Regions from separate parts of the Paenibacillus anseongensis genome, predicted to be linked through region 2. Evidence: predicted binding sites of a transcription regulator. Region 2 holds the regulator's gene; the other holds the start of a gene.

Region 1 (15,649 bases), on a different contig from region 2:
GTTTTGGCGTCAACATTAACCGCAAGCTTGCCTGAGAGATTCGTTAAGCTGGCTTCTTCTTTCACAGCCTCCGCAGCTACAGCAACAGGTGCTGCTTCTGCCTTCTCAACTTTCTTCTCCTCTTTCTTATCAGCGCTTGTGCTAAGAACTTGCACATCACGGCTTCCATCACGGTAGATGGTAACGCCTTTACAGCCCAAATCAAATGCCAATTCATACAACCGTTTGGTCTCTTCAACTGTAAAGTCGGATGGGCAATTCGCTGTTTTGGAGATTGAACTGTCAACCCATTTCTGGATCGCTGCTTGTGCGCGAATATGATCTTCAGCCGTCAACGTCATGGATGTTACAAAGTAATCCGGCAATTCCTGATTCGGATTGGCGTCTTTCCATTCTTGAGCAATCGGAACATATTGTTTATCAAAGCCCAAGCGGCTTTGGCGGAAATATTCAAAAGCAAAATACGGCTCGATCCCCGTCGAAGTGCCGACCATGGTCCCTGTGCTTCCAGTTGGAGCCTGCGTAATAACCGTTACGTTGCGCATACCGTTCGATTTAATGGCTTCGCCAACTTCCGGAAATACCTTGGTCATATTTTTCATAAAGCCGCTCTCCAGGAACTTATCTGCAATAAACGCTTGGAAAGAACCTTTCTCAGCAGCAATTTCCGCTGATGCCAGATAAGCTTCTCTTGCCATGAAGCCATAGATTTTGTCCAAAAATGCTAAGGATTCCGGACTGCCGTAACGAATTTTCAACTTAATCATGAGTTCCGCCAAGCCCATTGATCCTAGGCCTACGCGGCGTTCCTTCTGTTGATTCTCACGGTTTTCTTCAAAATGATATGGCGTTTTGTCAATGACATTATCAAGGAAATGCGTCGAGTAGCGAACAACCTTCGCCAGATCCGCCCAGTCGACATCATGCTTCTCAACATCATAAAATTTGGATAAGTTAATCGCCGACAAGTTGCAAACTCCCCAAGCCGGAAGCCCCTGCTCCCCGCACGGATTCGTACAAATAATCGGGTTGAAATACCAGCTATTCGACATTTGGTTGTAGTATTCCATGAACACAACACCAGGCTCAGCCGATTTCCAAGCGGACTCAATAATCGTGTGCCACACTTCACGAGCTCTGACCGTGCGGTAAGGCTTGACGGCTTTGCCAAGCTGTTTCCAAGCTTCCAAATTGCCGTCCCATTTCTCGTTATATTCAGGATCCGTCGTATCCGGGAAAACGAGTTCCCACTCCAAATCTTCCTTCACAGCCTTCATAAATCCATTGCTTACGCAAACGGATAAATTGGCATTGGTGATTTGGCCCATCGTTGACTTCACCGTGATGAAATCTTCCAGATCTGGATGCCAGTCATTGATCATCAGCATGAGTGCGCCACGACGGCTTCCGCCTTGCTCAATCAGACCTGTTGTATAGCTGAACAAACCGCCCCATGATACAGCACCGCTCGAAGAGCCGTTAACTCCTTTGACAACGGAACGGCGTGGGCGCAGGGAAGACAGATTGATTCCCACACCACCGCCGCGTGACATGATTTCCGTCATCTCTGAAAGTGTGCTCATAATGCCGCCACGGCTATCGTGAGGAGATGGGATCACATAACAGTTGAACAGCGTTAATTCATCGCTTGCATCCGCCCCTGCCGCAATTCGCCCGCCTGGAACAAGTTTCCAATCATCCAAAATATATCTGAATTTCTCTGTCCATTCCCTGCGTTTCTCAGGTGTCGTTTCCACGGATGCCATGGCTCCGGCCAGACGATCCCACATTTCTTCCGGTGTCTTTTCTATGTTTAATGTAAGCTTCTCAACTGCAGATTTGACTGTCTCGCCACTGCGTGTTCTTACTTGCACGATATCGCCTTCACGGCTAATAATTTCGCCTACTTCTTTGGCTGGGAATTTGGGATCATCCTTCGTCAATACGAGTACGGTGTCCCCCACTTTAGCAAAGCTCGTATCCGCATTCTTGAGTGCGTAGCGATCCAAAAATATTTTCTCGCTTAACCCTTCCAGCCTCTTACCTGATTGCGAAATCCCCATTGATAAATGCCCTCCCAATAAGCTACAGATTCAGCTCCAACTAAATTGAAAATTACAATATCTGGTGTGAGAAATCCATTATACAACACTAGATATGGACCTTCGAATGGCCAAAGGACCAATTTTGTTTAATAAGACAAGTCATGATCGCTTTAGCTAGAATTTACTCGAAATCTCTCTTTATTTTATAGAATGCGAGCTCGCGGTTCGTTGCTTTTGACGATGGCGTGTTCCTCTGCTAACCTATATTTAGGATACCACAATTCGCTCATTTTTAGAACATTTGTTCGTTATTTATTTTTTTCTAAGGAGATGTTAAAGAAATGTATTTTTATAAAAATGAATTTATGAATAAAGCGGACATTCAACTCTCGCCCGATGATCGCGGTTATTATTTTGGAGACGGTATTTATGAAGTTTTCCGTGTCTATCAAGGTAAGCTCTATGAGCAGGATGCCCATATGCAGAGGCTTCAAAGAACCGCAAGCGAGGTGCGGCTTACACTCCCTTTTACCATTGAGAAAATCGGGCAAATTCTCACCGAGCTGGTAGCCAAAAATAAGCTGATCGATGGCACTGTATATCTGCAAATCACCCGTGGCGAAGCTCCACGCGCGCATCCGTTTCCGACTCAGGCAGAACCGATCATGCTGGCCTATTGCACGGAAGTACCAAGACCAACGGCAACCATACATAACGGGATCAAAGCGATTACTTTCGCCGATATTCGCTGGTTAAGATGCGATCTCAAAACACTCAATCTGCTGCCCAACGTCATGGCCAAGCAGGCAGCGCTCGATAACAACGTGCAGGAGGTTGTACTGCATCGCGAAGGTACGGTGACGGAGTGCAGCGCATCTAACCTGATGATAATTAAGGATGGCGTACTTTATACGCACCCTGCGAATCATTTGATTTTGCACGGAATCACCCGAGCAGTCGTTTTGCGTTTAGCCAGAGGTTTGGAGATGCCGGTTAAAGAAGAAGCTTTTACGACGGAACAGCTTATGGCGGCTGACGAGGCCTTTATCTCAGGAACAACGGTAGAAATAACGCCAATTCTGGAAGTGGATGGCCGCACGATTGGAGCCGGCACGCCAGGTGCACATACCCGCAAGCTGCAAGAGGAGTTTGTTCGCACGTTCTCATAATCAGCAAAAAACCTAAGGCAACTGCCTTAGGTTTTTAAATCCCACACGAGGAACGCCAGGGCGCTATTTCAGCGAAATCGAACGTGTATAGCGACGGAAGGGAACCCCAGGCCGTTATTTCGGAGTTTTCATACGAATATCCCGCTATTTCCAGAAATAAGACCCTTGAGTTCCGTTCAAGTCCCTCAACAACCACCTTACCCCTAAATAGCGTCCCGAAGTTCTCCTATTTCCTCTATCCTACTGGTTTAGCTACCCAATCCTAGCAAACCACACGCCTCACGATTACCGCCGCAAGTTCCACTCATCCGTCCCATATTTCTCTTTCACAAGACGATTGGTCAACTCAATCTCAAACGGTGTCAACGAGTCCTCAACCAGCTCCACACCTAAACCGAGTCCAATTTCACGGCGGAAGGCTTCTTCAACTTGCCCCAAGGTAACGGCCTCTTTCCCCTGTGCCCGCAGCAGCTCGTTAATGGCCACCGCTTTTTTCAAAAAGCTCGTCTTCATCCGCTCCGCCACCTTCTCGTTAGAGAAACGCAGCATACGGAACAGTTGGTCCGTATCCATATCGAGCAGGATTGAGCCGTGCTGCAGCACGACGTTTTTTTGCCGTACCTGCGCGCTGCCGGCGACTTTACGCCCCTCAACCACCAGCTCATACCAGGACGGAGAATCGAAACATGCGGCCGAGCCCGCAGAGGCATATTTCTCTTTCTCCTCATCGCTTGCAAGCTGCACCATCTCGGCGTTAAGTCCTAACGCACGGAAACCTTGCAGCAGCCCTTCGCTCAAGACGCGGTAAGCGTCCGTCACATTGCGGGGAATGCCCGGATAATCCTCGGCCACAATGATACTGTAGGTCAATTCCTTATCATGCAGAACCGCTCTGCCTCCTGTCGGACGGCGTACGAAGCCAATGCCTTCATTCGCCACGGCCTCCTGATCGACCTCAGCTGCTTTTTGGAAATAACCGATCGACAGCGTTGCTGGATTCCATCCATAAAAACGCACCGTAGGAGGGACGATTCCCTCGCTATGAGCGGTCAAAATCGCTTCATCTAAAGCCATATTTTCAGCAGGAGAACGATCCCCCGTATGTATAAATCGCCATGCCGTCATCGAAATCTTCACCCTTTCTTTCCAACCATGCTTGTCAAAAGACAACCTCTATCATACCACATAACCGCCTTAAGTTACGATTCCGCTCCCTCTTCAAGCTCCCGCCCTGAACTCCTCATCTGTTTTACCATGGAAAAAGTTATGAAAGCGCCTCTTATGGACATACTAACACGTATTCGGCGTTTAGCGCCCGTGCTTCATACAAGCTTAGGTTCACGAAGTCAGTTTTCTTACGAAAACTCTTAGGAGGGCACAACCATGCGTCAACATGAACAGCAAGAGAACATTCGCCCCATTCATCATCGGTTGGACATGCACTTTGAGAGGGACTGGTTTACTGAGCTGGATCATCGTGTGCGCGGAGGAGGGCCGTGGGACGATTGGACGTTGTACCAGCTCGCCTACGAATCGGAAGAGTCGGGGCTTATTTCTACATTTGATGAAATGCAGTGCCTCCCTCATTTGGGACAGCTTGAGCCTATGGCTCATCAGATCGATACAGCGAAGCGAGTGCTTAATGAAATGCGCGGTCGAGCCATCTTGGCCGATGAGGTGGGACTCGGGAAAACAATTGAGGCTGGGCTGATATTAAAAGAATACATGATCCGCGGATTGGTCCGCAAAACCCTTATTCTGGTGCCGGCATCCCTTGTCCTGCAATGGGTTCGTGAATTAAACACCAAATTCGGCATACCTGCCATCGCCCATAAAAAAGCGTACATGTGGCAGCAAAGCGACATTATCGTGGCCTCCATGGATACCGCCAAACGCGATCCTCACCGGGAGATCGTGATGGGTCTGGAATACGACATGCTGATTGTTGATGAAGCTCATAAATTAAAAAATAAAAAAACGACCAACTACACCTTCGTTAATGAGCTGCGCAAAAAATATTGCCTGCTGCTCACGGCCACGCCGGTTCAAAATGATTTGAAAGAGCTTTATAATCTCATCACCCTGCTCAAGCCCGGCCAACTCGGTGTTCACAGCTCCTTTAAATCTAATTTTGTTGTCGGCAAAAGGATTCCGAAAAATGAGATTCAGCTGCAGCAGGAGCTGTCCAAGGTGATGATCCGAAATCGTCGCGGCGACGGCGGCGTTCATTACACCAAACGGGTGGTGAAAAATATCCCGTTGACACTTTCACCGGACGAGCAGGCGCTCTATGATGGCGTCACCAATTTCGTCCGCACGCGGTATGCGGAGAGCTCCGGCGATTTAAACAGCATGCTTTCGCTCATCACACTCCAGCGCGAGGTCTGCTCCTCCAGGGATGCCGTCTTCATTACGCTCGTGAATTTGTTCAAAAAAACAGCGGAAGATTCGCCTGTACGCGCCAAAATATGGGAGCTTGTCGAGCTGATTCGCAGCATCAAATCGAATAGCAAAGCGGAAACCACCATGAAGCTCGTGCAGGAAATTAATGATAAAGTCATCATTTTCACGGAGTATCGCGCTTCCCAGGAGTATCTGCTCAACTATTTGAAAGAGCATAAAATTACAGCAGTGCCCTATCGCGGCGGCATGAATCGTGGCAAAAAAGATTGGATGATGGATTTATTCCGCAATCGTGTACAAGTGCTTGTTGCAACGGAAGCTGGCGGCGAAGGAATTAATCTGCAATTTTGCCATAACATGATTAATTTTGACCTGCCGTGGAACCCGATGCGCGTGGAACAACGGATTGGCCGTGTGCATCGACTTGGCCAGACGCATGATGTGAACATCTATAATCTATCGACAAACAATACGATTGAAGAGCACATCCTTTCTTTGCTGCATGAGAAAATCAATATGTTTGAGATGGTTATCGGGCAGCTCGATACGATTTTGGAGAAGATCGAAAAGAAAGGATCTCTTGAAACTTCGTTATTCCGCATGGTGATGGAAGCAGGGTCGCGCGAGGATATTCGCCGGAAAATCGACGAGTTGGGTCATTCTTTTACCGAAATCAAAGAAGAAATTGAACACAATCCCGTGTATGGAACTGAGTTTCAACATATCCTTGATGCCGTAGGCGGCGCGCAAAGCGGTGAGGTCAGATCATGAACAAACGAAACGTTCATACCTTTGTCATGCGGTTTCTTGAAGCTTATGATTGCACTATTCTGGAGAAAAGCCCGTCTTACGTCACGGCTAAGCTCTCTCCGGAAGCAGATCGGGAAATGACGGGCCGACCTTATTATTGGAGCTTCGTGGAACGAACCGGGACGCCTGCTGAAACCATGACCTATAAATTCGTATTCGACCCGGAACAAATGAGGCTCGATGCCAAGTCCAAAGCTGCACCGACAGCTGTGAAGAGTCCACCTAGTCCAGGCGCACCAGCCTCACCGAACCAGGAGCAAGCGCCTGACGGCTCCTCCGACAGCATTCTGGGACGTTATTTCGGCTTCGTTCCGACAACAATTACAGCGCGTGTTCCGCAGGATGATGTCACTTTTGGCAGCAGAAGACTGGAGCAAATGTTCGGTATCGTCCGAGAGCGTGGGAAATTCGTTCATCTGTTTGAGGAACCATTTCCTACGGGAGCCACCTATCATGCTGCGCTCGTATATGATACATGGTTTTGCATCAATTACAAGGTTGAACTCGCCTGCGACCGCAAACGAAGTGAAATCCACTCCCTTGCCATTCAATTGAACAACGGCGAGATTCGCGAGAATTTTCATAAACATCTGCTGACCAAAGGTCTTTCTCCCAAGCTGCCGGCGAATAGTCATATTTTACCGGATACGATATCGCTGACCAAAGCCGTGAACCTGCTGGAAACGACGCTTGAACGTAAAATAAGCGCCTATGACCATAGATGGGCAGACGAGGCGAATGAGCAGCACCGCAGCGAGATTGACCGTGTCGAATCTTACTACAACGGCCTTTTGCTTAACGCAGAGCCCGATAAAAGAGATGAAATCGAAACGCAATGCCGCAACCGCCTAAGAGAAATCGACTGGCAGCACAAGCCGCGTATCGCCGTTTCTGTCATCAATTGCGGATTGTTTCATTTAACCGCCGGGCGATCGCCTAGGAACTGACGATAGTCGCTAAAACCTCGCAAATTAACGCTGCAGGTTCTAACAATCTTTTTATAGCATAAGAATTACAATAGATTCATACAAATGAGAAGTTAGCGATAGGCAGGTGAACATGGATGAAGCTGTGGACTGCATGGACAGCAACTTGCTTCATATGTATTGGCAGTCTCTTATTCATACCTTCCCAAAGCTCAGCGGGCGATAATCCAGATCGGACAAGCCTCGTGCAGCCAGTAGGACAACCCGCAGCTATCAGTAGTCAAGTAGCTGAAACTGCAAAGCCCGTACCGGATTTGCGAAGCGAATCCACTTTATCGGCCACAGTTGAGAAGTGGCGGGTAGCGCTCGCTCGCGAAGAAGGGTTCCATAACTGGCAATCAGCAGCTTGGAACAGTTACCCGCTTGGCCCAGGGACACATGGCTGGGTCGTGATTCTCACGGATCATGGCGAGGATGTCGGCTATATGATCGTACAGTCTGTAGAAAATGGCTCCTTCCGATTAACGGAATACGGGACAGGTAAGCACCCTCTTTTCAGTTTGACCACGCTGTATCGTTCTATGGTACAGCAAGAACTCATCCCGGCAACACTTACTTATTCTGATTTTATCGCCAATGAAACGATCGCCAAAGACCGCTTATATATGGACGGCTTAACCGCTGTTTGGAGAATCAAAGTTGATAATCAATTGTACTATGTGGATGCCAAATCAGGTGAGGTCCTCCCTATAAAAGAAGACCCGACGCCAAAGCTTGGGGCCGATGATAGCACACTGATGACAACGGAATTAAAAGAAGCAAGCACCGTTATGCATCCAGCCTTTGATCCTTATGAACGGATGCCTTGGATTGTCGGCTCACCGCTTCCTATGACTGGACTGAGCGAACTCCAAAGCGCTCTTGCCACCGATCAACATCTGACCTTTGTCACCGAGCTATACGATGGTCAGGTTACTCTGCCGCTGGCCGTATTAGGCTATCAATCATGGCAGGATGGGTTACCTTATCTGGTTCTCGATCACCAAGGACCAAGATACATTCAACTGCCTACCGCTCTGGCAATGGGGCATATTTATTAAAAGGAAAAGGACTCTCCGTCAAGTAGACGATTCTACTTATCGGGCAGCCCTTTTTTTGTGTTTTTTTATTTTTTAGTTTTAAACTGGTCAAACAGCATCCGGGCTGCCAAGGGCAGCATGCCAAACCAACGTGTCTGCCAATGCTCCCGCTGCTCTTTATGCATCGCTTTTGCTTGTTGGCGAACATCTCTTGGCGTGTCTATAAACGTCACGACCTGTTGTGTTATGTACTTGACCAAGTCATCACTTTTGGCCATACGCCCACCTGCCTTTTTCTCCCTATTGTAACCAGAGAGCCCCGGACTTAAACGGTAAGACAGGTGGAAGAAATGGATTCAACTGACTCTTCCGCCGCTCTCCGAAATAATTTTATCCGCAAATGTCTTAATCGTACTACAGCCTAGCAGCATCGGTTTGTTATCGCACTGCAACAGCAAGGTCTGTGCGTTCATATCCCAGGCGTATTGGAAACCAACGTTCATTCCTACCACTGTAATCATGAATTTCCCCGATGCAGCATTGGGAATGGTGAAGCCTTGTTTTTTGCCTACTTGTTGTAACGAACGAAACACCGAAGACGAAATCCCTCTATACGTCCAAGCATTGCAAGCCGCCATAGGTCAATCTCCTCTCTCCCCATATAGGATCACTAAATTGTATGAAGAGAGGGCTTAAATCGTGCTTGTTCCAAAAAAATCAGTCCCGCGCTGCATGCTTCCAAACCCGCTTCTAACCTCGTCCTTGCTGCATATATTAAAGTAACTAGAGAGAAAGGGGTGCATCGAATGTGGGAAGAGATGCTCCTGACTGAACAGCTCAACATCCACATGGATAAAGCCAATCACATGCTGGAATTGAAGCTTCGAGACCACGAACAGGAAGATACGTTCTCTACAGTTCAGCTAAGCCATGCTGAGCTCATTTTACTTCTCCATACCCTGCTGGAAGTGAATCGGTGTTTTCGCGGGGATGTCCCATATTTTCACAATTAAAAAAGCACCTTCGATTCCCGCTAGCGGGTGTCGAAAGTGCTTTTTTCATAGCAATTTCTATCTGTTAGTCTCGGCTAACTCCAACAATGGAAGCCAAGAAGCGCAAGATGTACAAGAAGAGATTGATGAAATCCAAATAAATGTTAAGTGCAGCGAGCGGAACCTCTTCGGCCGATACGCCATTGCGGTATTGAGCCACATCATACAGCACCCAACCGCTGAAAATCAGAATGCCGAGCATTGACCAAATCAAGTTTGTCATCGAGCCAAAATTAACGAACATACCAATGACACTCATCAAGACAAGGCCAATCGTTCCAGCGAACAAAAAGCCGCCGAGGAAGCTGAAATCACGTTGCGAACGGTGCGCGTAGAAGGCTAGTCCGCCAAAAATCGCCGCTGTCGCGAAGAATGCTCCCGACACCACGTTAGCTCCGAGCATACCCCCGTATGCCATAATCACTGGATATAAGGTTACACCGGAAATTGCCGTAAAGGCATAAAGGAAACCATATCCGATATTTTTGCCGCGAATCCGAATCACGATCGCTGCCACCAGCATGGCCACTTCGGCAATGACGAAAAGCATAATCATTGAAGGCGGAACGACCATAGCACCGACTAGTGTCCCCAGGAAGGAAACCAAGAGGGAGATGGCAAATGTTTGAAGCACATGAGCAAAACTGCCTGAATGAGAAACCGTAACCGTTCTATCCATGAAACTGTCAACTCCTTCTATTAGAAAACATGTACAATCTATACTATGCATTATACCTAAACTTCATGAAAACCGCTATACGCCTGGACTTTAGGCATTATTTGAAGGCGGAGATCATCTTTAGGAATATACGTTTCAAATGCGCTCGAAGTTTCGCAGGAAATCGCAGAATCAGACGCGTGCCCCAACCGTCATAAGTTCCGCCGACTTCTGCCGCTAGAACGAACAATTCTTTGGTTACCGCATTAACGGTCGGAACATCCAGCGTGTGTAATTTGCTCAAGTGAAGCACGTAGGGCTCCACCTGACGTGTCGTATCAAATTCGGAGACAATGATCCTGTAGCCAAGCGCGCCCACTTTGCTTTTCATCGCATCCATCCGGGTTGAATCCGGAAAATGCAGCCAATGCTGAACTTCCCTGGCCTTCTCCAGATTATCCCCCCGACGCTTCAGCGCATAGGCGATCTTGGCATTTCGCATCCACTGCTCTTCCAAGGGTGAAGGCGCCATTTCTTCCAGGTAGAAGCTCCAGTCTGCGTCCAAATTCCTCGAGAAATAATAACGGAAGTTAGGAAAATCCGCCAGCACCCGCTTCATTTCCCGCTCCCAATCCCAGTCATCCTTGGCGTAAAAGTACATTTCCATTTTATTATTTGAAGAAATGCGCCCGGCATAAAGGGCATATCCCTGATCTTTCATCCGTGAAATAAGCTTGTCTTCGAGCTCGTAGAAGGCTTGCTGCGCCTTTTGCGTTGAGCTGTCCGAGAGGTCCCACAAGCTATACATATTAAATACGATTGTAATTCTTTGACCATATCCTATGAAAGGAGCTTTCTGCTTCAAAGCAGTGTTCATAAAGACTAGAACCTGCTCCCGATCCCGGATGCGTTCGAACAAATTCCAATCTTCTTCCATAGGATGACCCCCTATTTCCATTCCAGATAATATTTATTATATAAGTCTTAGGCCTAGCTGCCTACCCATCTGTGCATCATTTCCTAGGAAATAAAAAAACAACCCCTTCAGAACCTGAAAGGGTTGTTGCGGTTGATGCGATCAAGAGGACTCGAACCTCCACGGGGGTAAGCCCACACGGACCTGAACCGTGCGCGTCTGCCAATTCCGCCATGATCGCACATGATGTGGTGACAAAAATAAATATAACATGGGACTCGAAAGCTCGTCAACGAAACTTTTACAATCCATGCATAAATACAAACCCCGCTCCTAAACCTATTACCAAAGGAGGGATGACGAATGGATGAGGAAGAAATCAAAGCTCTCGAACCCAAATACACAGGCAATCAGCGACATCTCACAGAAGGTGAAGCTGAAGGTATCGTACATGATCCCAATTTCAAAAATGAAGACGAAGATCCCGATGGTGTTGATGTGTATCCTGCCGGGGTTGCTTTCGGCGTTTTCCGCAAACCGTAATTAGACCCCTCGCCTATGCACGTGCGTGTGGCTAGCATAACGAGGTTACTCAAGTTTCGAGGAAGCCTGCCGTAAGCACCGATACGGACAGACACAGAAAACGCCCCACTTCATCCTCGCGGATCAGTCGGGCGTTTTCTCATACAACTGTCCCGATGCCAAGATGGCCTCGTACACAGTTCTTCCAATCATGTTTCCCAGCGCTGTAGCTGTACCCGCATAGCTGTACAAGCGGCCGCGGCATGTCGTGGCGATGAGCACCGCGTCCGTGGTCGTTCCTGTAGCCGGAAGACCGTCGACTTCAACGCCTAATGCCTGAAGCGCAGCCGCCTTGGCTTCGGTCGCGGTGATGACCGCGTTGACCATCGCGGCATCGGTTAATTGCCCCTCGATAACGACAATGGTATTTATCGTACCGGGATAAAGCGAGGCGGCAGGCACTTCGGCCCCTGCCCTAGCTTTGTTCCCGAGACCTACCGTGACCCATGCACAAACGTGCAGGGGATTCGTCTCGTTCTCGACATCCGCTGGGCCATCTCGCGTCCAAGTGAGCGAACTATACCCAACATCCTTCACCCAAGCTGCCGTTAGCATACCAGCCGTTTCCCGAGGATTCAACCCTTCCCTTTGGATGAAATCGTCCATCTCACGAAGGGGATCAGCCTCGTTATAATGCCTATGTACCTGCCTATTCATCAACGATCGAAACATCCCGAATCCTCCGCCCCATGGCGAAGAATTCAAGGTACGCATCGGACTATCGCTACGGATTAGCACGTAACTGCCATATTCGGAATTCACCAAATCCATCTGGACTCCGGTGATGGGGACCCTATTCTGATTCATCCGCAGCATCATCCGGTTCAATCAATTCTTGCGGAAGCATATATTCCGGTGGCCGTTCAGCTTCATAAGGTTGATACACATAGCTGCGTGCAAGCTTGACCACTCTGCGATTTTTTTTGCGGATTAAAACACTATCATCATCCCAAGCGACAACAATGCCGCGGACATCATTCCTTGGGCTAACATCGCGAATCACGCGAAGCAATGTGCTTTCAACACGATAAAGATCCAACTGATCTTCTGTTATCATTACTTTTACCTCCAACCATCCAGTTTTACTCCTTAAGCATACACCAATTCCTGCCCAAGTTGAAACATTACATAAATCCGCTAGATCAGGGTTACCTTAATCATGACGAAGCAATAGAACGCCATATAACCTTGGGGGTTTTCATATTGGACAAAAAAACGTATTACGTGAATGTCGGGACAGGTGAAGTATTGGAAGACAGGACCGCGCTCAATTATGAATTTGAGATTTCCGCTACCGATGAGGAATTTGATCAATTGATGGAGCTCTTTGAAGAGACAGATAACACGTCCCAAGCCAGCTATGCGACCTCTTGGCTGCCTTTGTCGGTTTATTACTCCAATGAGACCAATCAAGAATATGATTATTATTTGACGGAAGTGTATCGCACCTTGCATCGATTAGGGAATGAACAAACCAAAAGGCATATTGAAAATATGAATATATTAAAAAATGGTGTCTAACGAGATCTTTCTTGCGGGCTGCCCGTATAACAGGATAAACGACTTCGTCGTCCTTTTAGGACAAGCGCGTTTGTCAAGGTAGGCTGAGTTTTCGCTCGATCAAAACATATTTGTCAATGAATTACTGCCCTGTAGTTCCTCGTTGAGGAGAAAGGAATCGTTGGAGGCGTTCATTTCCCTCCGTAGAGTTTGTTAAGAGCCCAGTGGGAGCGAATTTTGGCGGAGGGAGCATCCTCATAGGAGAGGTAAGCTGGCTGGCCGCATACTTAGAGAAACTACAAGGCGCCATTCTAACAAATTAAGCCCGTTTCCTCGTTCAAACGGAACTGCAGGGCCTTACTCGACCGCCTAACCCTGATTTCTTCAAGAAAACGGACAAATAGAGGACGTCAGTTCCCCTCAAGGAGCGCTGGAGTGATAGCAGCGACAGTGACAACTATGTTGTATTTTGCCGCAACCATTTGGCCGTATAGAGGCCTCACTTCGCCTCTATATTGCACTCAATACAACGATTGTTGCATTTAAACCGCTTACACCCCCCCTTTTGCAACAAATGGTTGTATGATGTGCAACGAAAGACCGGAATCGCGGTCTGACCACACCATTTCGTTGCATGTAATGCAACATAGCCCTTCAACTTTGCTGTACAGCCGTCGCTGAGCCTTCGCTCAACCCCCAAACATATAAATTCTTAACTATTGAAAAAAGGCCAACGAATCCATAACGGATCCATTGGCCTCTTGAATTTACATTAGCTTACATGTTCCTTGGAATCATTCGTTTCAAACCAGAAATCAAGGACCTTGCTTGACATGACACGCTTCTGAATATATTCCACTTGCGCTGCGGAAAATTGCTGTTCCCATTCAATGGTCAGCTCTGTGCAGAGCTTCACGATCGTTAACAACTCAGACCAAGCGACATAGCGTTTGTACCAGAAAAATTGAGGATGTTCGATCATATACGGATATAGATCATCAAATTCTGTATGCTTACAATCAAGAGCACGTTCAAAATGTGTTTTGGCTTCCCCAAGCTTTGTCATGAAATATTCAATGGAACCATTTTCGATACCCATAGATGTCAGCCTCCTCTCTTACCTTGTAACCATTATAATGGATAATTGGCAATCAGGGAAGTCAAAGACTAGATGTAAAATCAGTCAAAAGTGATTTGCCCGTTCTCTAGCGAGGCAATTCTTGCTAACGATTCCACCCGAATGCCGCGTTCTCGAATCGAGCTGCCGCCGGATTGGAACGATTTCTCCACCGCAATACCGACACCGACGAGTTCAGCCTCCGCCTTCTCAATAATGCGAATTAAGCCGCGAGCCGCGTCCCCATTGGCAATAAAATCATCAATAAGCAGCACACGTTCACCTTTATGCAGCAAATGCGAGGAGACCATAATGTCGGTCACAATGCCCTTGGTAAAAGAAGGCACACGCTCGCTAAACGTATCTTGATCCATTGTTAATGTCTTCTTGCGGCGTGCAAAAATCATTGGGATCTCAAGATGCAATGCGGTTGTAAAGGCAATTGGGATACCAGAGGACTCTACGGTTAACACCTTGTCCGGCTTGGTCTCTCTGAAAAGTCTTGCAAACTCCCGTCCCATCTCCATGGTCAAAACCGGATCCACCTGATGATTAAGAATGGCATCCAGCTTAAGTACTTTATCCGATACAACGACACCGACTTCTTGGATCCGCTGCTTTAACAATTCCATGATACTGGCCCCCTTAATCCTGTCTATTATGAGTAAGTTACCATAATGATGAAGTAGGTTTCAAGTCCCAATTTGCGAATATCGCTCTTGAAAGTGAAACTTTTCTTGCCGAATAGGTGTCTATACTTATACAGGATTTAACTTTTTCGAATTTGTTTTAGAAATGCTCACATTTAGGCAGCAAGATCCATTGAGATTGATAACCCGATCGCAGTATGATTAGTAATATTCTTTTTAAGACAACTATTCGGCAGAAAGGAAAGATGATGATGAACAATGCGATGAGACCCGTCATGCTTGGCTTTGTGCCTGTTGCATTTTCCTTGCTTATCGTAGCTGGCTGCCAAGAGTCATCTGCTCCTTCCGCTCAGCCTACTATAGATCCATCGGTTCATGTTCAGAAGCAGAATCCAAGCACAACCCCGGTTAGCACGCCTGCCGTGCTGGCTGTAGAAACTCCAGCTGCTTCCTTGGCACCGGAGGATACGATAGCCAAGCATGAAGCGCAAGTTGCAAACACGAACAAAACGGACTTATCGGATCTGCCACAGAGCTCTTCAAGCGCCAAGCCAACATCCAAACCGCGGGTGAAAGCGGAAGATGCTTACCAGCAAGAGAAACCGACCCTAATGGGCTTAAAGCTGGGAACGAGCAAAAATCTAGTGCTTGACCGATTCGGCAAAGCCAAGAAACAATTCGTTATGGATGAAGACGATGATGCGATTCAGGTTTACGATTTTGGTGATTTCTCCGTTGGCTT
Region 2 (15,649 bases):
GCAGAAAGCCGCGGATCGTCGTCATCGGATTGCGAATTTCATGGGCGATGCCAGCCGCCATTTCCCCAACTAGATTCAGCTGAGCAAGACGAGCCATTTCCGTCTCAAAGCGCAAGCTTTCCGTAATGTCAACGGCTACCTGAAGCAAGCAGCTTTCATTTTCAATATCGATGATCTCCGTAGAGAGAAGTGCCGTCCGTGTCTCTTTGGATTTGGTTTCATACTTTACCTTGCAGTTATGAATAACCTCATCGCAGCTGATAGATTCCCCGGAATCCGCTCGTAATAAATCCATATTGGTCCCGATGATTTCGTCACCATATCCCGTATATTGCTTCCAGCTTTCATTTATTTCGATATAAGTAAGATCCGGCAGACGGCGAATGGCCATCAAGGAAGGGGAGAGCATGAACATTTTCTGAAAATGGTCCTGAGACTTCAGCAGCTTCTCATGGGCATCTACTAGTTCCGTAGTCCGTTCTTCGACCCATTGTTCTAGAAGTGAATTCTGCTGCTTCAGTTTCTCCTCGGCTTCAGCCAGTTTACGATTCGTCTCTTCGAGATCAAGCGTCCGTTTGTGAAGCAGCTCGCTTTGAAATTTGATTTTTTGATGTCCCAAATGCATATTGACGAAAGCATCGACTTTCATGCGCAGCATTTCGGGATGAACAGGCTTGAACAAGTAATCAATGGAGCCCACATGATATCCTTTTAGAACATGCTCAATGGATGTGCTGAGGGCGGTTAAGAAGATGATCGGAATATCCTGACAGGCTTTGCGCTGCTTGATCAGCTCAACCGTTTCAAAGCCGCTAAGCCCAGGCATTTGAACATCCATGAGAATGACAGCAATATGATCGGCGGGTTCCTTTAATAAATATCGAAGAACTTCCTCACCCGATTGCAGCGAAATCACGTCATAGTGGGAAGAGGCCAGAATGCTATTGAGAGCCAGCAAGTTCTCGTAGCGGTCATCTACCGCCAAGATTTTGACTTGTTGTTCCATTTCAAATCCTTTCCGTGCTTGTACAAGCCTTTGTACGCACCTAGCAATCGTCCTTCTATTTTTTCGTGGCGAAAAGGCAATTCCCTCTTTTTTATTTGAACTCTTTACACACATTTTACATATTGATAATAAAGCCTGACATTTGGTTTGATAGACTGATAATAAACTTAAATGACGCAAGGGATGATGGACATGGGTATTCAGTCAGAAGAGCTCCTCCAATTTTACGATATCATTGAAAAAGGTTCCATTTATTCTGTCTATCAGCCTATTGTTTCTATGCAAGATGGTCTAGTAATGGGGTACGAAGCACTAATTCGTGGTCCCAAAGATAGTAACTTTCACTCGCCGCTAACCATGTTTCAATTCGCAGAGCAGCACGGTGAGTTGTACAAGCTTGAACAGTTGGCACGGGAGAAAGCGATTCAGGGTTCAATTTTGGAGCATCCGCAGCAATTGCTTTTTATTAATATTTCTTCGCATGTGTTGTATGATCCAGGGTTCGTTCCGGGGAAAACGCTGGAAATTTTACAGAAATACGGGCTTCGTCCAAACAACGTTGTTTTTGAAATAACAGAAAGAACCTCCATTGAAGATTTCTCTTTGGCTCAAAAAATATTGGCGCATTACCGGAAACAAGGTTATCGGATTGCAATCGATGATGCCGGGGCCGGATACTCGTCTATGCAAGCTATTGCTGAGCTTCAACCGGATTTTATCAAGATCGACCGGTCTCTCATCCAGGATATCCATATCAATAAAGTCAAAGAGTACATATTGGAGACATTTGTTACTTTTGCGCAAAAAATGAACATCTCTTTGATCGCTGAGGGCATTGAACATGTCGATGAACTGACCAAATTGGCGAGGCTTGGGGTGCACTATGCCCAAGGTTTTTTGCTGGGCAGACCACAGGCGGATCCTGCAACGATTCAGGAAAGCTTGAAGATGTTGATTTGGCAGCAGCGCAAAGTACAAGGAGGACATATGACCTGGGCCATTGGCGATCTCAAAACACCGGTGAAAGTGTTCGATAAGAAAGCGCCTATTTCGGAAGTGGCGGACTATTTCAAAAAAAACCAGGAATCAGTGGGAGCTGTCATCGTTAGTGAAGAAGAACCGGTCGGCCTTATGATGAGAGATCGCTTGTTCCAGCAGTTGGCGGGACAATATGCGTTCTCTTTGTTTTGGAACCGGACGATTGACAATATTATGGACGACTCGCCGCTCATTGTGGACGAGTTTATTTCCGTCGAGCAGGTGTCACAGATGGCAACCTCGCGGTCGATTCATCATTTATATGACCTTGTCATCATTACAAGCAACGGAAAGATGGCTGGCATTGCTTCAATCAGAGCCATTCTAGAGAGCATAACGAATGTCCGGATGGAGTCCGCTCGAGTGGCGAATCCATTAACGGGCTTGCCAGGGAATTTGCAAATCAATAGGGAATTGAATAAACGGATTCATGAAAGTAAGCCATTCCACGTCGTTTATGCGGATCTGGACTATTTCAAATGGTTCAATGATAGGTTCGGTTTTCAAAAAGGGGATCAACTGATTCAATATACCGCTGACATTATGCAGCAGGCGATTTCGGTTTGCGGGACACCGCTTGATTTCGTGGGGCATGTGGGAGGCGATGATTTTATCGCGATTTCTTCTACGGATGAGCCAGAGCTTCTGTGCCAGGAAATGATTCGCAGGTTCGAAATGGGCGTGCAGATGTTCTATGAAGATGAGGAATGGGAGTATGTATGGGACCGTAGCGGCAATAAGGTCAAAAGCGAGGGAGTCACACTGTCGCTGTCATTAGTCGTTTGCATCTGTGAATCTCCCATTTCACTTGAACATATTTCACAAACCGCGGCTGTTCTCAAGAAGAAAGCCAAGGCGTATCCAGGCAGCATTTATTATTTCCAAAATATAGGGTGAACACGTTAGAAGGTGTAGATCAACTGTTTAAATGAACGGATGATAACGACCTTCTGTTTGCCGATTCGCCGTTCGGAAATTTTCTTCATATTCCCGGGATGTATCCAGATAGCGTCCAGACCGCTGGACGCGGCTCCTACCACGTCATTGCGCCACGAATTGCCAACCATCACACTTTGGCTTGAAGCCGCGTTCATGGTCTTCAGAGCCCTCTCAAATATAGCGGGGTGCGGTTTACGCGGACCGTCCTTCTCCGAGCTGAATAAGCGATCCTCGGTAATCCACCGGGTCAGCTTCAATTTATCCAAATTGCTCTGCAATCTTCTGCGGTTTCCGTTGCTGATTATGGCCAGCTTATAATTCTGGGATAACGCTTCGAGCGTGTCCTCTACGCCGGGAAAAAGCGCAACAAAATGATCCTCTTGCTCCTCGACCTGCTCGAAAAAAGCTCGGGTAAAAGCCGTGCTCACATTCACGGGCAGAGGGTGCAGCGCCTTGCGCAAACAAATGTGCCGAAGCTCATCCGGCGATAGAGGGCTGCGCACCGGTGCTTTGCGGTGCCGGCTCCACTCCATTTTATAACTCTGAAGAACATCTTGGGCAGTGAAGAGAGTTTCGTCCGGCTCCCACCTCGCCGTGTAGTCATTCATGACCTCAAGGAATGCAGAGTCAAAGCATTGTCTGCGATCCAGAATCGTATTATTCATATCGAAAAATATAACCTTTTTACGTGTTGGTGAGAAAAAAGGGCTCATTCGGAGAACCTCCTTTTGAAGACCGGAACATCGATTATTGGATTCCTTACATGTTTATGTGCGCTAGCGTTTTTTTATTTTAATTTCGTATGCTATGATGAAGGAAGTATGTCTAAAAACGGGGTGTGAACTTATGGATAAGCTTATTATTATTGATGGTAACTCGATTGCAAACAGAGCTTTCTATGCTTTACCGCTTCTCAGCAATTCTAGCGGATTGCACACGAATGCCGTTTATGGTTTTACAACGATGCTGCTTAAATTAATAGAAGAAGAAAAGCCGACGCATTTTCTTGTTGCTTTTGATGCCGGGAAGATTACGTTTCGACATAAAGAATATACCGAATACAAGGGTGGACGGGCCAAAACGCCGTCGGAGCTTTCCGAACAATTTCCGCTGATCAAAGAACTGTTGCAAGCGTTCAAAATTCCGCAGTTTGAGCTGTCCGGCTATGAAGCTGACGACATCATCGGCACGCTGACCAAAGCCGCAGACGCCAAAGGCGAGAAAGTGCTGCTTGTCTCGGGAGACAAGGATATGCTGCAGCTCGCTTCCGATCACGTTACAGTTGCGATAACACGCAAAGGAATTACGGAAGTTGAGCTATACAACCCGGCTGAGATCAAGGAGAAGTACGGTCTTACACCAGCGCAGATTATTGATCTAAAGGGACTCATGGGTGATACGTCAGATAACATCCCCGGCATTCCGGGAGTTGGAGAGAAGACTGCGCTCAAGATGCTTCATGAATTCGGCACTGTTGAAGAAGTGCTTGCGAATACAGCCAGCCTGAAGGGCAAGATGAAAGAAAAGGTCGAGGAGCACGCGAAAGACGCGATTATGAGTAAAGAGCTCGCGACGATTTTCCGCGAAGTGCCGATGGAAACCGAGTGGGATACGTTCCGTTACGATGGATTTGACGGACAAGCCTTGGCTGGCATGTTCCGTAAGCTGGAATTTAAATCCTTGCTGGAGAAAATGGATTTCGGCGTTGTGGACTTGGAAGCGGAAGGACAAATTGTTGAAAGCATGGAAGCGGTTGTTGTTACGGAAGCCAATGTGGGTGAGTTAGTTGGCAAATTAAGCGACAGCGGGACGATCCATGTGGAAGCTGTCGGTGAAAATCCACATCAAGCCGTTAATGTCGGCGTGGTTTGGTTTACTCACGAGGGGGAGACGAATACCTCTTATTATGTACCTATCCAGCTGCTAAGCGGGGAAGCAGGCGAGCCGCTGCGGGCATGGCTGGCGGATGATTCGAAGAAGAAGCAGCTCTTCGATCTGCATCGCTCGATTCTCGCTTTGGCTTGGCAGGGCATCGCGCTCAAAGGCGTGGATTTCGACGTCTTGCTCGCCGCTTACCTGCTCGACCCAACGGAGTCGAATCTGACGTTGAGCGGCTTATCGGCGAAATACAGCCTGCCGGGTCTGAAGGCAGACGAAGACGTGTTCGGCAAAGGCGCGAAATTCCGCCTGCCGGAGCTAACGGCGCTTAGCGACCACTTGGGACGCAAAGCAATGGCAACCGCGCGCCTGGTGCCGGTGCTCGCGGAAGAGCTGGAGAAGGGCGAGATGCATCAGCTCTTCTATGAACTGGAGCAGCCGCTGGCCAGCGTGCTGGCGGAGATGGAGCTGCGCGGCATCGCCGTAGATGCCGAAGGGCTTAAAGCGCTCGGCGTGGAGCTCGTCAATAAACTGGACACGATTATGTCCAGTATTTACAAGCTCGCCGGCGTCGAGTTCAACATCAACTCGCCGAAGCAGCTTGGCGAGATTCTATTCGAGAAGCTGGGGCTGCCAGCTTGGAAGAAGACCAAAACCGGCTACTCGACCGATGCTGAGGTGCTGGAGCGCCTCGCGCCCTACAACGAAGTGGTCGGGCAGATCTTGAACTACCGTCAGCTGGCGAAGCTGCAATCGACGTACGTTGAAGGGCTGCTGAAAGAGGTGCGCCCGGAGACCGGTAAGGTGCATACCTATTACCGGCAGACCATTGCCGCCACAGGACGGCTCAGCAGCCAGTTCCCGAACCTCCAGAACATTCCGATTCGTCTGGAGGAGGGCCGGAAGATCCGCAAAGTGTTCGTGCCATCCGAGCCTGGATGGTACATTCTCGCTGCGGATTACTCGCAGATCGAGCTGCGCGTGCTGGCGCACATCTCGCAGGATGAGAAGCTGAAGGAAGCTTTCCTTCAGAATATGGACATCCACACGAAGACGGCGATGGACGTCTTCGGGGTGGAAGAGAGCGCCGTCGATGCGAATATGCGTCGTCAGGCCAAAGCCGTTAACTTCGGGATCGTTTACGGGATCAGCGACTATGGCTTGTCTCAGAACTTGGACATTACTCGCCGGGATGCAGCACAGTTCATTGAACAATATTTTGCTGTCTTCCAAGGCGTACGCAAATATATGGACGATATCGTGAAGGATGCGCGCAGAGACGGCTACGTGACGACGCTGCTGCAGCGCCGCCGGTATTTGCCGGAGATTACACATTCGAACTTCAACCTTCGCTCCTTTGCGGAGCGTACCGCAATGAATACGCCGATTCAGGGTACGGCGGCAGACATCATTAAGCTTGCAATGGTGCAGATGGATGCCCGCTTGAAGAAAGAGGGCTTGAAGAGCCGCATGCTGCTTCAAGTACACGATGAGCTCGTCTTCGAGGTCCCGGAAGAGGAGCTCGAGACGATGCGCCGCCTGGTGCCGGAAGTTATGGCAGGGGCATTGAAACTGGACGTGCCGCTGAGTGCGGACGTCGATTATGGCCTTACTTGGTATGACGCCAAGTAAGGAAGCTGAACAAATTCAAAAGAGGTGAACATCCGTGCCTGAACTACCCGAAGTCGAGACGGTCAAGCGCACACTGAACAATCTGATCACCGGTAAAACGATCGAGCAGGTTCAGGTCAGACTGCCCCGCATTATACAGAAACCTGATGATATTCAGATGTTTGAAGTGCTGCTGCAAGGGCAGCAGATCGAAACGATTGAGCGCAGAGGCAAGTTTTTACGATTTGTTTTAACGGATTACGTCATGGTCTCTCATCTGCGGATGGAAGGCCGCTATGGCCTGTACAGCACGGAAGATCCGCTGGAGTCTCATACGCATGTGTTATTTCGGTTTACCGACGGCAGCGAGCTGCGGTACAAGGATGTAAGACAATTTGGCACTATGCATTTGTTCCCGAGAGGGGAAGAGCTTACACAGCCGCCGCTGCATAAACTTGGTTTGGAGCCGCTGGATGAGGCCTTCACATTGGAAGCTTTCCGGGACCGGATCGCCCACAAAAAGACGAAGATTAAGCCGCTGCTCCTGAATCAAGAATATATTGTCGGCATCGGTAATATTTATGTAGACGAGTCCCTTTTCCTTGCCGGTATCCATCCGGAACGCGAGGCATCGTCGCTCAGCAAGAAGGAGCTCATGCTGCTGCATGAGGCGATTATTCGTACGTTGAGCGATTCCGTTGAGGTGGGGGGATCTTCCATCAAATCGTATGTAAACGGCCAAGGTGAAATCGGCTTATTCCAGCATCAGCTGAACATTTATGGCAGACAGTCGCAAAGCTGCAAAACATGCGGCAGCGAAATCTACAAAACCGTGGTGGGCGGTCGCGGAACGCACATTTGTCCAACCTGTCAACCGTTAAAGCGAAAGAGAATCATAAAGAAGTCTGAGAAATAGGCACGTGAAGCGCGCCCTTCCCATATGATATGGAGTACTTAGCCCAGATGATGTGCTGCTATCCAGCTTATTGTCGTCAGTGGTAAAACTCTTAGGAGGGGTATTATGCTTCCGGTGCTTTCTTTGCTGGTTCTGGCTTTCGCAGTTTCATTGGACGGTTTCGGCGTTGGCGTCATGTACGGATTACGCAAAATTCGAATCCCATTTCTGTCTATTGGTATTATATCCCTTTGGTCTGGTATCATTATTTATAGCTCGATGCAAATTGGTGTCCTGATGTCTTCCTTTATGTCTCCCGAGTTTGCCAAACGGATCGGTGCACTCATCCTGATCGGGATTGGCATTTGGGCGCTTTACCAACAGAGACAACAGAAATCGCAGGATCTCCAAGAGACAGCCAAGTCATCTGACGACCAGATATCTCTGAGCAGTATTCCACCTTCCGGCAATGAGCCTGCCACACTCGATACGCTCCAAAGGACGAAGGAAATCCTGAATATTGAACTCAAGCGTTTTGGTTTGGTTATTCAAATTTTGCGTACACCATCCATCGCTGATGTGGATAAATCGGGTAATATTTCAGCTTCCGAGGCTACTTTGCTAGGGCTAGCCCTTTCATTGGACGCATTTGGAGCGGGGATTGGCGCTGCATTAATTGGTTTTGTTCCTTTGTTAACGGCATCCGTGATTTCTATTTCGAGCGGTTCGTTTATTGCACTAGGCTTGCGCATTGGCTTTCGTTATGCGGAAATGACGTGGATGAAGAAGTTATCTATTCTTCCGGGATGTGTACTTATTCTTATGGGTTTATTGAAAATGCTGTAGTAACAGGAATACATTTAGGAGAGATTTGCCTATGAATATCGGGTTAACAGGAGGAATCGCTTGCGGCAAAAGCACAGTTAGCGCCATGCTGGTTAGCCGCGGCGCTCTATTAGTAGATGCAGATCAAATCGCGCGCGATGTTGTCCAGCCCGGCAGCCCTGTTCTCGAACAGGTTGCTGCGCATTTTGGACAAGCGGTCATTCAGGAAGACGGCTCACTGCACCGTAAAAAGCTGGGTGAGATCGTTTTTGGAAATACGGATGCCCGTAAACAACTAGAACACATCTTGCATCCGCCTATTCGCAAGATGATCAGAGAACAGATGGAAGCGTATGAGAAGCAATTTCCTGACAAACTGGTTGTCGTCGATATTCCTTTATTGTTTGAATCGGATCTATCTTTTATGTTCGAAGAGGTTCTGGTTGTGTATGTGCCTCCTCACATTCAGGTGGAACGTTTAATGCGAAGAGACAACTTAACGGAAAGCGCGGCCAACAACCGAATCAACGCGCAAATGTCGATAGAAGAAAAACGCAAATTAGCGGATATCGTGATCGACAACAGCGGAACCTGGGAAGATACCTTATCTTCGGTCGAACGGTTTTGGCTAGGGAAGGGGCTTTCATGAAGTTTTTGCGCAAAAAACGAGTGTTTGCCCTTTTACTCGTTTGTTTCGTTCTAGTCCTCTTTATGAACAGCGATTTTATAGGAAGAAAGTTGTATCCCATTTATTTTGAGCAGGAAATCAAGCAAAGTGCGGCGAAGCACAATATAGACCCTTTTCTCATTGCGGCCATCATCAGGGTGGAGACGAACTATAAGCATCATTTGGAATCAAGAAAAGGTGCTCTGGGACTTATGCAGTTGATGCCAGACACGGCAGATTGGATTGTGGAGTCCACCAATTTAGGACCACACACCCAGGAAGATTTGTTAAAAGCGGATGTGAACATTAATCTCGGTTCTTGGTATTTAAGCTGGCTGAACAAGCATTACAATGGAAATTTAATTTATGCGATTGCAGCTTACAATGCCGGACAAGGGAATGTGAATAAATGGAAGCAAACGAACGTATGGGACGGTTCACAAGAACGCATTGACCAAATTCCATTCGGCGAAACGCGTCATTATGTTCAGCGAGTTATTTATTATTATGAGAAATACACCAAGCTTTACTCCGAACAATGGAAGAATGAGCAATGATGACTTTACATAACAAAGAAGCATTGGACTAGCTCCTTTGTGGGGGCTTAAAGAAAGTCCAATGCTTCCCGTTTGCAGATTCAGCGGCTACTTCATCTCAAGATTACTTGAATTGACCAGCCAAAGATTGTTCTGCGATTTGCACCAGGCGACGAGTAATGTGACCACCGATGGCACCAGTGTCACGAGTAGCCATGTTACCGTAGTATCCATCTTGTGGGATAGAGATACCAAGTTCTTGGGCTACTTCGTATTTCAACTGATCCAACGCTGCGTTAGCTTGAGGAACAACTAGTGTGTTGCTGTTTCCTGCGCTCATGTCTGTTCACCTCCTTGTCGGTTGGTACTAGTATTGTGCGCACTTCTTCCTTGTTCATGACATGTAACATATGGTAATCCATCAGATAGAAGAGAAAGGAGAGATAGCGAATGAAGTGTCCGTTCTGTGATTATTCCGGTACGAAAGTGCTTGACTCACGTTCAGCTAATGAAAACAAATCGATCCGCCGTCGCCGGGAATGTGAGAAATGCGCCCGAAGATTTACCACCTTTGAGATGGTGGAAGAAACTCCGCTTATTGTGATTAAAAAAGATGGCAGCAGGGAAGAATTTAGTCGTGAGAAAATTTTAAGAGGCTTAATACGCGCTTGTGAGAAACGTCCGGTGTCCATGGAGAGACTCGAGATGCTCGTATCCGAAGTTGAGATGCAGCTTCGCACGACGGCTCATGCGGAAGTAGACAGTTTAGGCATTGGCGAAATCGTCATGGAGCAATTGTACCCAGTCGATGAAGTGGCTTACATTCGCTTCGCCTCCGTTTACCGGCAATTCAAGGACATTAACATGTTCCTCAAAGAGTTAACGCAAATATTGGGAAAGCATGATCCCGGCCTACTCCGGGACAAATAAAGAAAGCCGGTTCTGATTCGTTCGCTTGAACGTCTTCAGATCGGCTTTTATTTGTTAGATAGAATGAATTAGAGTAGTGACTACTAAATTATTTGTTGTTGAAGTAGAAGACGAGGTAGCCGTAAAGGAGAGCGTCTCTAAGACGACTGTAACGCCAATCGTAAGGGCGTTGTTAATAGCCAGACTGGCCGTTGTTAGCGTCGTGAGACCTCCTGCGATGAGAGTGCCATTCACGAATACATTGTAGTATCCATTGCTGCCTGGAACGGTAAGACCATTAGCGGGCAAATTCGCGCCGGAGTCATCCTTGAAGCTGGTGGAGGGAATGGTGGTTACACCAGAGAGAATGTTGCCTATGACGACAGTGGCTGTGAAGCGTTTGACCAATGGCGTAATGGTCGTGGTGGTCGTTGTAGTAATGGTCCCCGAAACCGTACTGGTTGCAGTCAAATGCAAGGTAATCAAGCCTGAACTCATCGTCATTCTCCCTTTCTATCCTCAGTTCAAGGACTAATCTAGTAATCTAGTATAGTATATGTCGTTTATTTGGAAATTCTTGGATACTAGCATATTGAATGAGCATGTATAAAAAAATGTTTCAATCCACTAAACTTTAAACCTTAAATCTGACAAAAAATAAGAAAAAGACAGCGGGATTCCCGTTGTCTTTTTGCTATGTTTATTCTTAAAAAGCTATCATGACGCGATTTCCTTCGATTTTAAAAAAAATAATTCTATAGACACCAACCGACTGCATTTTTGTGGGCGTTCGTGCATAATTCTGTTATTGGGTACGTTTGTCCAGTTCACTCCTAAGAAATTGAATAAAACGAATTGATTCCTCGGGGGTAAGCAGGTTGTTATTAAACTTAAAGGAGAACATGTTCAAAATATCACTTTCCGGTAGATGCAGGTTAGCAATCAAGTTTTCCACATCCAAGCTCATGTTCCCATTCAACACAATCTTCTCCATCCTTATCAGCTCCTCCTAGTCATTTCTACATTAATCGGACGGAGGCGGTCTTGGCAGCTGGCTGACATTTTGGACATGTAAATCAAGCCAAATTAGTCCCTATAGCTTTGCGTCACCACTTTTCAGTGGTTTTGCCTTTGTCGTGCCGATTAATGCTTGTAAGAAAACTATATCACATTATTTCCAATTATTACATCTATTCGAAGGATGGTTGAAGCATATGTCCGTCAAATCCAATCAAATTCCAGGCTTTTCTTATGAATTAGATATTATGAAGGTAGCCAATTCGTTAGGAATTGATCAAGATCGATTATTGGCTTATGTGTATTCGAATATGGAGGCCAATAATCGGAGTGAGGATAGAGCCGCGCAGCCAATGATTAGGCTTGATGAGCATTCCTGATGACAAGAAAGAGCACTGCAGCCATAGCGGCGGCAGTGCTCTTGATCATGGATTACACCATGATTTTACAGATATCATTCGTGAACTCAACCGGATCTTGAAGCGGCAAGCCTTCGATGAGGAGAGCTTGGTTGTACAAGAGGGCTGTGTAAAGGTTCAGCTTCTCTTTGTCTTTTTCGAAAGCGTCCTTCAACGAGCCGAATACCTCATGGTTCATGTTGATTTCAAGCACTTTTTCGGCTTTCACATTCGGATTATTCGGCATCGCATTCAAGATTTTTTCCATCTCGATGGTCACGTCACCGTCTGTAGACAGGCAAACCGGATGCTTTTTGAGTCGTTTGGATGCCTTGACGTTCGTAACTTTACCGGACAATAAGCTGGTCATGTATTCGAAAAGCTCTTTGTTATCGTTTGTTTCCGCTTCGGTTTCGGATTTATCATCCGCTTCAATGCCGAGATCGCCGCTGGAAACCGATTTGAATTCTTTTTCCTTGTAAGTCATGATCATTTTGATTGCGAACTCGTCGATATCGTCGGTGAAATACAAGATTTCATAGCCTTTATCCGTAACAAGCTCCGTTTGTGGAAGCTTATCGATGCGCTCCATGGATTCCCCGGATGCATAGTAGATGAACTTCTGATCTTCCGGCATTCTCGCGATGTATTCGTCGAGTGTAACGAGCTTTTTCTCCTTGGAGGAGTGGAACATCAACAGGTCCTGCAGAACGTCTTTATGGGTGCCGTAGTCGCTGTAGACGCCGAATTTGAGCTGACGGCCAAACGCTTTGTAGAAGGTTTCGTATTTCTCTCTTTCATCCTTCAGCATGGATTGAAGTTGGCCTTTGATTTTGCTTTGAATGTTTTTGGCAATCAGCTTTAATTGACGATCATGCTGCAACATCTCTCTGGAAATGTTCAGAGACAAGCTTTCGGAATCGACCATCCCTTTCACGAAGCTGAAATAGTCAGGCAGCAGGTCCGCGCATTTGTTCATGATCAAAACGCCATTGGCATATAGCTCCAAACCTTTTTCATATTCCTTGGAATAGTAGTCGAAAGGCATGCTTTCCGGAACAAAAAGGATCGCTTGGTAGACAACAGCCCCGTCCGCGCTAACATGAATATGCTTAAGCGGCTTATCGAAGCCGTAATGCTTCTCATGATAGAACTTCTCATAATCCTCAGGCGTTAGTTCGCTTTTATTTTTTCTCCAGATAGGCACCATGCTGTTAAGCTGCTGCTCTTCTTGATAATCTTCGAATTCATTTTCCGTGCCTTCTTTGGGTCTTTTGCCGGCAACGTCCATTTTGATCGGATAACGAATGAAGTCGGAATATTTTTTGATGATCGCTTTCAGGCGGTACTCGTCCAAATATTCGTCGTAGTTGTCATCTTCGGTATTCGCTTTGATTTGCAGTACGATTTCTGTACCAACGGAATCTTTCTCGGCTGTTTCGATGGTATACCCATCAGCGCCAGTGGACTCCCATTTGTAAGCTGTGTCGCTGCCAAGCGCTTTACTTGTCACCGTAACAACATCCGCTACCATGAACGCGGAGTAGAAGCCTACGCCGAATTGGCCGATGATATTGTGGCCGTCTTTGGCTTCGTTTTCTTTTTTGAACGCAAGAGAACCGCTTTTCGCAATGATCCCTAAATTGTTCTCCAAATCTTCTTTCGTCATCCCGATACCGGTATCGCGGATTGTTAATGTTCTGTTCGTTTTGTCTGCAATGACTTTAATAAAGTAACTGTCTTTGTCAAATACCAATGAGTCGTCTGTGAGTGCTTTGTAGTAAATTTTATCAATGGCATCGCTGGAATTGGAGATAAGCTCTCTCAAGAAGATTTCTCTTTGCGTGTAAATGGAGTTAATCATCATTTCTAATAGTCTTTTGGACTCAGCCTGAAACTGTTTCTTTTCCACGGATAAATCTCCTTTCGATATGTAACAATAGTTCAATATTAGCACTCTCTCTACTTGAGTGCTACACATTATTTTTATATCATTCCGTTAATTCAATGTCAATTGCTATTCCCAGTTAAATTCCTGTGAAAATGATAAAAACGCCGTCCCTCTCTACCACTCAGAAGTGTTAGTGAGAAACGGCGTTTGTTTATTTCATAGAAGCCGCTGTACCGGATTTCAGGGCGACACTCGATTTCCGGTGATGCAGGCCGTAATACAACAGTGACGAACATGCAACAACGATGCCTGCCACGAAGTACATCGTATGATAGTCGGTTTTGGATGCGACGAGGCCAAGCACGTACGAGCCGATCCCATAGCCGGTATCGAAGAGCAAGAAATACGTGCCGGTGGCAAGTCCTCTGCGGTGAGCTGGCGCCGCTTGAATCGCGATGGTCTGGAAGCTCGGAAGCATGGCGCCGAAGCCAAGTCCCAGCAGTCCGCCGGCCACTAAAAAGGGCACGGCGGAAGATGTCAGGCTGAGGCCAATCATCCCCAGCGTGAACAAAACAACGCCTGGGTAAACCAAGCCGTTAGGTCCTGAACGGTCGAACCATTTGCCGGTAAACGGTCTGGAAATGACAATCATCAAAGCGAAAACCATGAAGAAGTAGCTGGCGTATTTCTCCAATCCGTTCGCTTTGGCATAAACGGACAGAAACGTTGTGATGGCACCATAGGAGAAAGCGAGCACGCTGCCTGTCAGGGAAATCGGGATCGCCCGCGGCTCGATGAATTTTCTCCAGCCCTTTTCCGGTTTCACGGATGCCTGCACAACGCGCTGGGGAATGCGGAGGGATAACCCGAATAGAAGGGATAGAACAGCGAACACGATACAGACGCCAAATAGGAGAGCATTATTGTTAGATTGCATAATGGTTAAACCGAGAAACGGTCCGACAACCATGGCCAAGCTCATGAACAGGCTGAAATAGCCGATGCCTTCGCCCTTGCGGCGATCCGGCACAAGATCAATGGCTACAGCGCCCGCGGCTGTTGTAGCCATCCCAAAGCCGATGCCATGCAGGAACCGTACGCCTAGCAAGACACCGTACTGATGGATAAACGGATACATCGCGGTGCAAATCATAAACAGGGCAAGGGCGAAGGAGATGATCTTCTTCCGATTCCATTCATCCATCCACTTGCCGGTTAACGGACGTAAAATAACGGTTGAGATAATAAAGATTGTCATCACCAGGCCAATTTGCTGCTGCCCGGCATGCAACGTATCGGTGACAAAGATTGGCAAAGTTACGGCTAGAATATAAAACGTCATGAATAAAAAAAAGCTGCTGAGACATACAGCAACAAAATCGCGATTCCACAATTTCTGATCGGTCTCGGTACTCACTGTGATTCCTCCACTTCCTTAATGCGTGCATTGGCTTCTTGGGTGATTTGTATGAGCAGCGACTTGAGCAGGGAAGCCTGTTCCTCCGTAAAGCCGCTAAGCAGTGAAGCGATGACCTTCTGCTCAATCGGGGTGAGAATGTCATTCATCGCTCTGCCCTGATCCGTAATGAACGTCAGAAAGGAACGGCGATCAGCTTCATTAGCGCGGCGTTCAATCATTCCTTTGCGCTCCAATTGGTCGAGGATTCGTGTAATATTCGTTTGATCCTTCTCCGCTCGAATAGCGAGCAGTTTCTGGGTAATCCCGTCCTCGCACGCCAGACGATGAAGCACGACCCACTGTTCCGTCGTCATATCGTAGGGCTGAAATTGAGAGCCCAAAAGCTGTGTCATGCGGCGCCCGGCATGATTCAGAATAAACCCCAGGGAATGATCCATCTGCATAACACAAACCTCCTCTCGAAAATTAGTTGCTATAGCAATTATATTCTTAGCATATATATTCGTCAATCATTTTGAGATGCTTTGTATAAGATAAGGGAGATCGGACATACTAATTTTCGACGGTGATTCAGAGAGGTGTTGTGTCGCATACAATGTAGACGAAATACCAGGGAAGT

Evidence for each region. Region 2 encodes NrdR, which represses ribonucleotide reductase genes. Its sites were predicted from a motif close to AACACNATATATNGTGTT; they were not measured.
Region 1: the regulator NrdR is predicted to act here: its motif matches at 2,115-2,132, upstream of GON05_RS33565 (adenosylcobalamin-dependent ribonucleoside-diphosphate reductase).

What each region holds. Positions count from the first base shown of each region.
Region 1 covers NZ_WSEM01000034.1:562,486-578,134, forward strand. The annotation lists gene GON05_RS33565 (adenosylcobalamin-dependent ribonucleoside-diphosphate reductase) at 1-2,063, opposite strand, end outside; gene dat (D-amino-acid transaminase) at 2,387-3,214, shown strand; gene GON05_RS33575 (lipoate--protein ligase family protein) at 3,500-4,339, opposite strand; gene GON05_RS33580 (DEAD/DEAH box helicase) at 4,598-6,388, shown strand; gene GON05_RS33585 (YqhG family protein) at 6,385-7,374, shown strand; gene GON05_RS33590 (hypothetical protein) at 7,491-8,453, shown strand; gene GON05_RS33595 (YqzE family protein) at 8,519-8,710, opposite strand; gene GON05_RS33600 (hypothetical protein) at 8,789-9,070, opposite strand; gene GON05_RS33605 (hypothetical protein) at 9,281-9,445, shown strand; gene GON05_RS33610 (Bax inhibitor-1/YccA family protein) at 9,510-10,163, opposite strand; gene GON05_RS33615 (DUF695 domain-containing protein) at 10,261-11,079, opposite strand; tRNA gene GON05_RS33620 (tRNA-Leu) at 11,216-11,299, opposite strand; gene GON05_RS33625 (hypothetical protein) at 11,422-11,601, shown strand; gene GON05_RS33630 (adenosylcobinamide amidohydrolase) at 11,725-12,447, opposite strand; gene GON05_RS33635 (hypothetical protein) at 12,434-12,697, opposite strand; gene GON05_RS33640 (hypothetical protein) at 12,844-13,161, shown strand; gene GON05_RS33645 (hypothetical protein) at 13,913-14,239, opposite strand; gene GON05_RS33650 (xanthine phosphoribosyltransferase) at 14,320-14,889, opposite strand; gene GON05_RS33655 (hypothetical protein) at 15,105-15,649, shown strand, end outside.
Region 2 covers NZ_WSEM01000020.1:218,628-234,276, reverse strand. The annotation lists gene GON05_RS24835 (response regulator) at 1-1,006, opposite strand, end outside; gene GON05_RS24830 (GGDEF domain-containing protein) at 1,199-2,941, shown strand; gene GON05_RS24825 (HAD family hydrolase) at 2,947-3,696, opposite strand; gene polA (DNA polymerase I) at 3,830-6,493, shown strand; gene mutM (DNA-formamidopyrimidine glycosylase) at 6,528-7,388, shown strand; gene GON05_RS24810 (MntP/YtaF family protein) at 7,494-8,213, shown strand; gene coaE (dephospho-CoA kinase) at 8,245-8,841, shown strand; gene GON05_RS24800 (lytic transglycosylase domain-containing protein) at 8,838-9,416, shown strand; gene GON05_RS24795 (alpha/beta-type small acid-soluble spore protein) at 9,520-9,735, opposite strand; gene nrdR (transcriptional regulator NrdR) at 9,846-10,325, shown strand; gene GON05_RS24785 (DUF4183 domain-containing protein) at 10,380-10,802, opposite strand; gene GON05_RS24780 (hypothetical protein) at 11,110-11,298, opposite strand; cyclic di-GMP riboswitch class I at 11,348-11,444, opposite strand; gene GON05_RS24775 (hypothetical protein) at 11,519-11,701, shown strand; gene htpG (molecular chaperone HtpG) at 11,754-13,631, opposite strand; gene GON05_RS24765 (MFS transporter) at 13,822-15,027, opposite strand; gene GON05_RS24760 (MarR family winged helix-turn-helix transcriptional regulator) at 15,024-15,473, opposite strand.